3 regions of the Desulforamulus ruminis DSM 2154 genome follow, and region 1 is predicted to be linked to each of the others. Evidence: riboswitches for the same ligand, from Rfam matches in the RefSeq annotation. Region 1 holds a riboswitch; each other region holds the start of a gene.
What was found. A riboswitch is a leader RNA that binds a small molecule or an ion and turns the genes downstream of it on or off. The one in region 1 is predicted to bind cyclic di-AMP.
Positions count from the first base shown of each region.

Region 2: another riboswitch for cyclic di-AMP. It lies ahead of eam (glutamate 2,3-aminomutase); the one in region 1 lies ahead of DESRU_RS04275 (LysM peptidoglycan-binding domain-containing protein).
Region 3: another riboswitch for cyclic di-AMP. It lies ahead of kamA (lysine 2,3-aminomutase); the one in region 1 lies ahead of DESRU_RS04275 (LysM peptidoglycan-binding domain-containing protein).

Region 1 is NC_015589.1:865,198-868,473, forward strand. It holds gene DESRU_RS04270 (endonuclease/exonuclease/phosphatase family protein) at 1-585, shown strand, start outside; gene DESRU_RS04275 (LysM peptidoglycan-binding domain-containing protein) at 623-1,444, opposite strand; cyclic di-AMP (ydaO/yuaA leader) riboswitch at 1,451-1,606, opposite strand; gene DESRU_RS04280 (lactate/malate family dehydrogenase) at 1,728-2,183, shown strand; gene DESRU_RS04285 (mechanosensitive ion channel family protein) at 2,541-3,276, shown strand, end outside.
Region 2 is NC_015589.1:1,663,863-1,667,138, forward strand. It holds gene hydG ([FeFe] hydrogenase H-cluster radical SAM maturase HydG) at 1-499, shown strand, start outside; gene DESRU_RS08325 (winged helix-turn-helix domain-containing protein) at 634-1,248, shown strand; cyclic di-AMP (ydaO/yuaA leader) riboswitch at 1,365-1,495, shown strand; gene eam (glutamate 2,3-aminomutase) at 1,502-2,764, shown strand; gene DESRU_RS08335 (hypothetical protein) at 2,932-3,189, shown strand; gene DESRU_RS08340 (SIR2 family protein) at 3,254-3,276, shown strand, end outside.
Region 3 is NC_015589.1:243,204-246,479, reverse strand. It holds gene DESRU_RS01280 (type III pantothenate kinase) at 1-213, opposite strand, end outside; gene DESRU_RS01275 (nitrite/sulfite reductase domain-containing protein) at 438-1,094, shown strand; cyclic di-AMP (ydaO/yuaA leader) riboswitch at 1,329-1,470, shown strand; partial or broken gene kamA (lysine 2,3-aminomutase) at 1,645-2,884, shown strand; gene ablB (putative beta-lysine N-acetyltransferase) at 2,887-3,276, shown strand, end outside.

The DNA.
Region 1 (3,276 bases):
GGAGTTCAGGAAGTGGATAAGTATCTTCCACGCAGTGGGTGCTGCAATCAGCCCAGAAGGCTGGGAGAGATTTTGCGAAGGAACTGGGCCTATGGTCCAAATCTTAAATGGGGTCCCTGGTCCCAGTATGGTAACGCAGTCTTGAGCTTCTGGCCCATTACCGGGGTAAAAAGACATTTATTACCCAGTCAGGGTGAACAAAGGGGGATATTGGAAACTGAGATCAAGTTGGGTAAGGAATTGATCTCCTTTTTTTGCACTCACCTGGGATTAAACCGACAAGAACGAATGGATCAAGTACAAGAAATTTTGCAAGTCATTTCCACCACGGAGAAACCTTCCATTCTGGTGGGTGATTTAAATGACGGGCGGGATACTCCGGAGTTTGCCGCGTTATCCAACGTCCTAAGGGAGGCCACGGAGGTTACGGGTGGATTTAGCACTTTTCCGGCCTGGCAGCCGGAAGAACAATTGGATTTTATTTTTGTGTCGCATCATTGGCAGGTCGTTTCAGCCAATACTTTACAGTCCTATGCTTCAGACCACCTGCCTGTGGTAGTTCAATTAAATTTAAAAGTAACATAAAACGGCACCTGGTGGGGTGCCGTTTTTAATTCACTAACTATTTCGTATTGGCATAAATCATATGACCATAATTGGCCAGTACCGGGAGAGAACGTAAATAAGAATTTTTTGTTGAAGTATCAAAGAAGTACAACGCGCCATTGGTTGGATCTTCACCGTACAGGGCTTTCTCAGTGGCCTCCAGGGCAGTGGATGTGGCAGGGCGTTTAATCCAACCATTTTGTACCGGGCCAAACTGATTACGGGCATAAATGACTTCTGAGATGGTATTAGGGAAAGAACTGCTCTGCACCCGGTTAATCACCACGGCAGCTACTCCCACTTGAGCCTCCACCGGTTCCCCGCCTGCTTCGGCAGTAACCAGACGGGCCAGCAGGTCCAGTTCTTCTTCCGTATAGGGTATTACCGGCCGTTTGGCGCTCCTGCTCACCTCTACCGCCACCGGTCCGGCGCTGCGGGAAGTGGCGACGGGAACGATTAACTGCTGTCCGGGGTAGATTAAATTACCCGTGAGGCTATTGGTTAGAATTAAGGCCTCGGGACGAATGTTATATTTTTGGGCGATGACATGAAGACTGTCCCCCGGTTTAACGGTATAGGTGGTATTGGCGGGAGCAGCAGAACCGGCAGCCGGATGGTCCGGAATGGTCAATATTTGGCCAATTTCCAGAAAATCGCCGGTAAGTCCGTTGGCGGTCTTAATTTGCTCGACACTGACGTTCAGCTTCTGGCTGATGGCGGACAGGGAGTCACTGGGAACAACCGTATAAGTGGCAGCATAAGCAATGGCTGCAGGAATGAGCACTCCCAAAACGCAGACAGATACAAAGATCCGTTTAAAACGGACGAAAAAATTCATTGGAACCTTTTCCCTCCTTTGGCCTTCGAGGTTAGCTGTCGGGTTCGGGTTGAAGGGCACCCTACCGCACCTGTAGACACCTCCGTAAAAAGGCAGCGGATTCACCCCGTAAAATTTGTCCCCCGTACTCCGGTTTTCGCGGAGATTCGGCCTCTTTTGTAAAGTTATGAATTATTTTACTGGTTTTCCATAAATGTGTCCACCCTCAATATTTGGTAATTGTTCACATAGCATTGATTTATTGGGAAATAATATTTTTGCATTTAGCTCTGGGGGTGTTTTTTTGGAAAGCCAGACGGGAGTAAAAATAGCCATTATCGGGGCAGGTCAGGTTGGAGCGTCGGTGGCCTTTGCCATTATGTCCAGTGGGCTGGCCAGTGATTTGGTTTTGGTTGATGTCGATAAGGATAAGGCTAAGGGAGAGGCGCTGAACCTGGGGGATGCCGCTGTGTTCACGAAACCTGCCGGTGTAATAGCCGGAGATTTTGAAGACTGCCGGGATGCCCATATCATCATATTTACGGCAGGCAGCAATCAAAAACCTGCCATTGCCTTTGTCCTGAAACGCATCTGCGAAGCTGTGATCAGGGATGAGAATTCTATCTTGACGGTTTCGGGACTGGTTGATCATCTTTATGATATAGAAGGGTGTTGTTTAAGCATGTCCTGTATTATAAATGGGAGAGGAAGAAGCGAAGTGATTCCCCTGCCATGTCCGTGGAAGAGGAGGAGGGGCTAAGGAATTCCGCCAGGATTTTAAAGAAGGTTATTCAAGCGTTGGGGATTTAAGAGAAACTTATAACTTTCTTGCTATCCCATGATTATTAAGATAATGGCCTGCGAACTAAAGGAGTCCCAGCACAATTATTGTCTACAGGACCAAAGAGGAATATAAGTGCGTAACCTATAGTAGTTGTTACTTTTCAGCTTATGGTCTTATGGAATTATAAAAGTTATTGGACTAACCAATTAATTTTATTCCATATGAAAGATTAAAAAATCATAAAGAAAAGTCACCCCATTTGCTTGATAGCAGAGAGGCATTCCATTAAAATAAGTTGGAATGTAATACGCGGGAAAAGAAGGAGGTGCTGACATGTATACTAAAATCATCGCCTTTCTAGAGCGCTTTGGAAGTCAGGGCGCTATGGCCGATTTTGCCGCCAATGCCGTAATTTTGCTGGTCATAGGGATTATTTGCGTGTTATCAAGGCTTATTGCCAAGGAAATTCTCTTAAAAATTGTCACCAGTTATGCCAAAAAGAGCAGGCCGAGCTGGGATGATATTTTACTTGAAAAAAGGGTTTTCCAACGCCTTTCTCATCTTGTGACGCCCATTATTATCGCTCTCTTTGCGGGTACTTTTCCAAAGTACGAGGAACTGATCATGCGTGGCGTGCTGGTGTATACGGTTGCCGTCATGATGGGCGTGGCAGACGCGCTGATCAATGCTGTCGATGAGATATACAGAACCTACGAAATTTCTAAAGTGAGGCCCATGCGTGGGCTTCTGCAGATTATTAAGGTGGCTGTGTTTATTATCGGCTTCATTGTAATCATTGCCGGTCTGATTGGTGAAAGTCCGCTGGTGCTGCTGGGTGGCATCGGTGCCATGACCGCCGTTACCACCCTGGTTTTCAAGGATTCAATCCTTGGCTTTGTGGCGGGGATACAGATGACCTCAAATGATATGATACGCATCGGCGACTGGATTGAGATGCCGAAATATGCGGCGGATGGAATCGTGATCGACTTGTCCCTAAATACCGTCAAGGTGGAAAATTTCGATAAAACCATTACCTTTATCCCGGCTTACGCCCTGGTGTCCGATG
Region 2 (3,276 bases), 800 kb from region 1:
GGAAAGTCCCCAATACCGGGATATGCTGCTCAATTACGGCATCTCTCAGATTTCCGCCGGTTCCTGTACCGGGGTGGGAGGATATAAAAAAGAGGCCGAGCGTCTGGCCTGTTTGGCCGATGGAAAAACCGACTGCTGTTGTGACGATACACCGCCGCAGTTTGCCGTGGATGATCACCGCAGCCCGGATGAAGTTCTGAACTCGGTTTGTCAGTCCGGCTGGCTGCCCAGCTACTGTACCGCCTGTTACCGTAAAGGCCGCACCGGGGACCGCTTTATGGCACTGGCTAAAAACGGGGAAATTCAAAACGTATGCCAGCCCAACGCCATTCTCACCTTTAAAGAATACCTGTTGGACTATGCCTCTCCGGAAACCAGGGAACTGGGAGATGAGACCATCCGCCGTCATCTGGAAGAAATTAAAAGTCCGGAAATTCGCAGGATTACTGAAGACCGGTTAAAACAAATTGAGCAAGGGGCCAGAGATTTATACTTTTAATGGCCAAAAACAGCCTGTTAAGTTGAGAACAGGCTGTTTTTTTTGTTAACCCCTATGAATTTTTCGGAATGAAGTTATAATAGGAATGAAGTTATAATATAAACGCAGACAAAAATTTTTCGGAGGTTTTTATCTTGCAGAGTGGAGAGGTTCATTTAGCCAAGTACATGAACATTGCCGCGGACATTGCGGACAGGATCGTAAGGGGAGAATATCAAGAGGGCCAAAAGATATTTGGCCGGTCAACTTTGGCGGGGAAGTATAATGTTTCGCCGGAGACCATTCGCCGGGCTTTGATTTTGTTGCAGGAAGCAGGAATTGTTCAAGTTACACCAGGGGTGGGAGTGGCTGTTAAGTCCCTTGACGCGGCGCAGAAATATTTGGAGGACTTTGGTCAAAGACGGGTGCTCCAGGGTTTGCATGAACAGTTGTATGATTTGGTCAAGAAACGGGATCAATTAAATGAAGAAATATCCAAGTTGATCGAGGAATTAATGGAGCATACCCTTCAGGTGGAATCAAGATTTAACAAAATTGAAGAGTGGAAAGTATTACCCGAATCCCCGCTGGTGGGAAAATATCTTTCCCAATTGGAACTGTGCGATCAGAGCCGTGTTTTGACTATTCAAAGAAAAGATGTGGGCGAAATTGTTAATCCTACTTCAAAAAATGTGATTGAAGGCGGCGATATTATTACCATCTTTGGAACTTTAAGCGCCTCCTGTAAAAAAGGATTAGTAAGAGTTTAATAAACATTAGAATATGATTTATAAAAAAGGTGCTAAGGCATCTTTTTTATGTTGAATTCAAAACAACTTGCATGATATAATGAGTTGTGGCAACTTTATAAAAACATGACGTTGCCTGGAAAAATATGCTTAATTCCGTGATCGGAAGCGGAGGAACCAATTCCGGGGTGAATCCTATGTTAATAGGTAGGGTTTCCTTTCGACCCGAACCCGTCAGCTAACTTCGTAAGCATGAAGGAAAGGATGGGATAGTATGTCTGTAAAGATGTGGCAGGACGAACAGCAGTTAGAATGGGAGAAAAGGGACATTGCCCTTAGAAGGGCGGCAGAATTAAAGGATCAAATTACAGAATACCTGGAGCAGAAAAAAAGTATACCGGACGGGTTTGAAATCCAAGGAGAATACACCAAGGCAAAAAGTGAGTTGCTGGAGTATTTTAATGCCACTGAGGAACAGTGGAATGACTGGCGCTGGCAGATGGCCAACCGGATTAGAGATGTCAGAATTTTAAGCCGGTTGGTTCGCCTGGAATCCGACGAATTTAACGATATCGAAAAGGTAGGCCGTCAGTTCCGCTGGGCTGTTTCGCCCTATTATTTAGCCCTTGCCATTGCCGGCGGAAAAGAAGGCCCGGTTTGGCGCCAGGCTATCCCCAGCGGCCTGGAGATTCTTGACCGCTACGGCAAGGAAGATCCCATGGGAGAGGAGTTTACTTCTCCTGCGGCCGGTATTACCCGTCGTTACCCGGACCGCTTAATTATCAACGTAACCAATCAGTGCGCCATGTATTGCCGTCATTGCCAGAGACGCAGGAACATCGGAGATATTGATGTTCATAAGCCCAGGCAAGTGCTGGAGGCTTCCCTGCGGTACATCAGAGAAAATCCCGAAATCAGGGACGTTTTAATAACCGGGGGAGATGCGTTGCTCCTATCCAACAAGCAGTTGGACTGGCTGTTAACCGAGCTTGACAATATCCCCCATGTTGAAATCAAACGGATTGGCAGCCGGATACCGGTGACCATGCCCCAAAGGGTTACTTCCCAGCTATGCTCCGTGCTGGAGAAGCACCCGCCCATTTACATGAATACTCAGTTTAATCATCCCCTGGAAGTGACTCCTGAGGCCAAGAAAGCGTGCGATATGCTGATAAAGGCCGGAGTTGTGCTGGGTAACCAGGCGGTTTTGTTGAAAGACATCAACAATGATCCCCATGTCATGAAGCGGTTAAACCACAGCCTCTTGCGCATTCGGGTGAAACCCTATTACATTTTTCATGCGAAAGCGGTGAAGGGTACCCGGCATTTTATCACCGGGGTGCAAGACGGTATTAACATTATGGAACAATTGAGAGGGTTTACCTCCGGTCTGGCGGTACCCACTTACATTATCAACGCCCCCAATGGTTATGGAAAAACGCCGATCCTACCCCAGTATATTCTAGAAAATAAAAATGATCATGTAACGATCCGTACCTGGGAAAAACGAGTTATTCCCTATTCCGTCAGCGGTTAGCTTATAAGACTGCGGTAAACCAGAAAGCGTCCCCAATTTATCTTTTATAAAATAATGAGCTGCGTAAAAGGAACGATTCTGTGTTCTTTTTGCGCAGCCCTTTTATTTTGCGCTGGTTCAGCAGATAAAATTTTTTTCCGAAGCAAATTTATGATTGACAAGAACGAATGTTTGGTATAAAATCACAACAAAACAAATGTTCGGTGGTGTTAAACATGATTAAAAGTGTTGAATTCAATGGGGGTTTTATCCCTCCGGGAACCGTCCTCCCTTTGGAATCCTCCTCCAATTTTGATTTTACCGATGAAGTTCTCACCTGGTTGGGAAACAAAGATTCTTCTTTGGATACCCGGGTGGGCATGGGGGTTTGTTACTTGACGGCATTTTTTATGATCGGACAAATATTCCGGTATGTGTTTTCCTGACAAAGGGAAACAATGCCCTAAGAGAGTCTGGTTATTTTCCTGGTGAGTGCATCATAATAAATACATGACCAAGGTATATGTATTAGG
Region 3 (3,276 bases), 620 kb from region 1:
GCTGTTTACCGGGGGTACCACGGAAGAAATCACCACTCCGGTCACCGCCTTCATATTCAGTCCGGACAAGCCAAAGAGCTCTTTCAACAGGACTCCGTATTCATCGGCGGTGCGGTTGCGATCGGTAGACAGGCGCCAGTTGGCCGCCAGGATTTTATCGTTAAAGACGCCAAAAACAATGTTGGTATTGCCGATATCTATGGCCAGTATCAAGGTTCGCTTCCTCCCTTGAGTCTCATGGAATTACTTTTAGTCAAAAGCAATTCTACCAGATTTAATTGGAAAAGTACAACCGTATCACCCCTGCATCCATCGTTTCACTCTGCATCCGGCAGTGCAAATTTTCTTTTTCTTCGGACTTTATGGATTAGGGCAGGGACAAAAATGGAGCCTGTCGAATAAATGTAAATTTACTACTTCTTCAGGAGGAATATACGATGACCCACTCCCCCAAAGGAGCCATTTTACAGCGCGACGGAACCTACGCTATCGTGCCGAAAACCACGGCGGGCCTGCTGAATGCAGAAATCCTCAGGAAATTAGCCGATGTGGTGGAGAAATACCAAATTCCCGTGGTCAAGCTGACCGCTTCCCAACGGATTGCTCTGGTGGGAATCAAGGGTGAAGATGTAGACAATCTCTGGACTGATTTGGGTATGGACCCGGCTCCTGCCACCGGACTCTGTGTACGAAGTGTCCAAGCTTGTCCCGGAATCAGTTTCTGTAAATACGGAAAGCAGGATTCTCTGGCTCTGGCCACCCTGTTGGACCGGAATTTTAGCGGGATGATTTTGCCTAACAAGTTTAAAATAGGAATCTCCGGCTGTCCCCTAAACTGTGCCGAAGCCTGGATGAGGGACCTGGGCGCCTTTGGCAAACCCAAGGGTTTCAGTGTGGTGATCGGCGGCAACTCCGGTTCGGTTCCTCATATCGGGCAATTGCTGGCAGAGGACCTAACCATGGATGAAGTGGTTGCCCTTTCCCAAAGGCTAATTAATTTTTATAAGGAAAACGCCAAAACCGGTGAACGAATGTTCAAGTTTGTAGAGCGACTGGGTTTAGAGGAAATCAGAAGGGCCGTACAGGCTTCATAAAAGATACCGCATCATAAAAAGTCCTGCCCTGGCAGGGCTTTTTATGTGAATAAAGGTAAGAAATAGAATCCATGGGATTGTATTTCCCATTAGCCGGCGTATTGGCAAATATTTTTTAGCATTTGTCGCCTTCACCGTGCCATATCCCTTCTTATCCCATGAAACGCCCTATTAACATCTTTTATAAGGTTATAATAATTCAGGCAATTGATGATAAAATAAACTATAAAATGAATATGGCTTTCGCTTAATCTCTCTTTTTGAGAGAGCGGGGGAACCAATCAATTGGGGTTAATACAGTGTGCTCACACTGTTAGGGTTATACTTTTCAATCCGAACCCGTCAGCTAACTTCGTAGGCGTAGAAAAGTTAAGCAATACAGCCGGATTTTTGGCTATTTTGTTATACATTTTTATGCCCTTCTCCCCTGGATAATATTTCCGGGGATTTTTTATTTCTTACGATATGTTGCCGGGGCAACCCTTATTTCCGGTTCAAAGTCATTCGATAAACCCATTTTTATTCAACAATTTATACAAGGGGGAATTTTGTGAGGGAAAAACCCGAGATTTTAGAGAAATGGAATGTTACGGAAGAACAGTGGAACGACTGGCGCTGGCAGATCAGCAATCGCATAACAGATGCCCAAAAATTATCCCGGTTTATTCGCCTCTCCAAGGAGCAAATGGAGGGAATCACAGTCTGTCTAAAAAAATTCAGGATGGCCATTACTCCTTACTATCTGAGTCTGATTAACCCTACGGAACGATACTGTCCTATTGCTTTGCAGTCTATTCCGAATCCCAAGGAACTGGTCTATACCAGAGGTGACATGAGGGACCCTTTGCACGAAGACGTGGATTCGCCTGTTCCCGGTTTAACACACCGCTATCCCGATAGAGTTTTGCTATTAGTTACGGACTGTTGTTCTATGTACTGCCGTCACTGCACCCGCCGGAGGATGGCCGGTCAGCATGATCAATCACTGCCCAAAGACCAATTGGACCGAGCCTTCAACTATATTCGCAATAAGCCCGCCATTCGGGATGTGGTTATTTCCGGCGGCGACCCTTTCACACTTACCGATAAGCAATTGGAGTACATTCTAAAGAAACTTCGCTCCATAGAAACTTCGCTCCATTAAACATGTGGAAATTATCCGTCTGGGCACCCGAACCCCGGTGGTGCTTCCCCAGCGAATCACCCCGGAACTGTGCTCAATGCTGGAAAAATATCATCCGGTTTGGGTTAACACTCACTTTAATCATCCGTCGGAAATTACTCCCGAGGCTACCGAGGCTGTGGCCCGTTTGGCCAAAGCCGGTATCCCCGTTAATAACCAGTCTGTTCTACTCCGGGGTATTAACGACCGTCCGGACATCATGAAGAGATTGGTGCAGAATTTACTAAAGATCCGCGTCCGGCCTTATTATCTCTACCAGTGTGACCTTTCGGAGGGGATTGGACACTTCCGGACCCCGGTCAGTGCCGGCATAGAAATTATTGAATCCCTGCGTGGCCATACCTCCGGTCTGTCCATTCCAACCTATGTAATTGATGCGCCGGGCGGCGGCGGAAAAATTCCCCTTGGCCCTAATTACCTGCTGTCCCAGGGTAAAGGAAAAATCGTTCTGAGAAATTTTGAGGGCAATATCTATCTGTATACCGAACCCGGCCAGGAGGAAGAGAAATATTCGTCCGCCAAGCTGGGAGTTGCCGGCTTAATGCAGAGTGGAGCGATCACCCTAAAGCCGGACGATGAAATAATTACCGTTGGAGGGAGCAGATAATCATGGAACCGGTCTCCAGACATAAAGACGAATTTTCCGTAGACGCCCTAGTGGATAAAGAAAACCTCCGAATCTGGATCCAGGACTATCGAGTCAAAGATCCTTTACTTTTTAGCCAATATCTAACCCGGTGGGCTAAAGAAGAAAGCTTGGAGAAAATTATTCTTCCTGCCCGGGAAGAAGACTTAAAAAGCTTTCAGGAAAATGGCTTTGTACTGGAAGGCGTTATTGAGGCTTACTATCCCGATTCGAAAGGCTATTTTCTATCGGCCTACCCCTGCATCCGTCGGGGAAAATCATTATTTCTTCAGGAAGAACAGGCCATGTTAAAAAAAATATTGTCCCAACCCAGGCTCACTAAAGGTTGTTTACCTGAAGAATTCCTTTTGCGC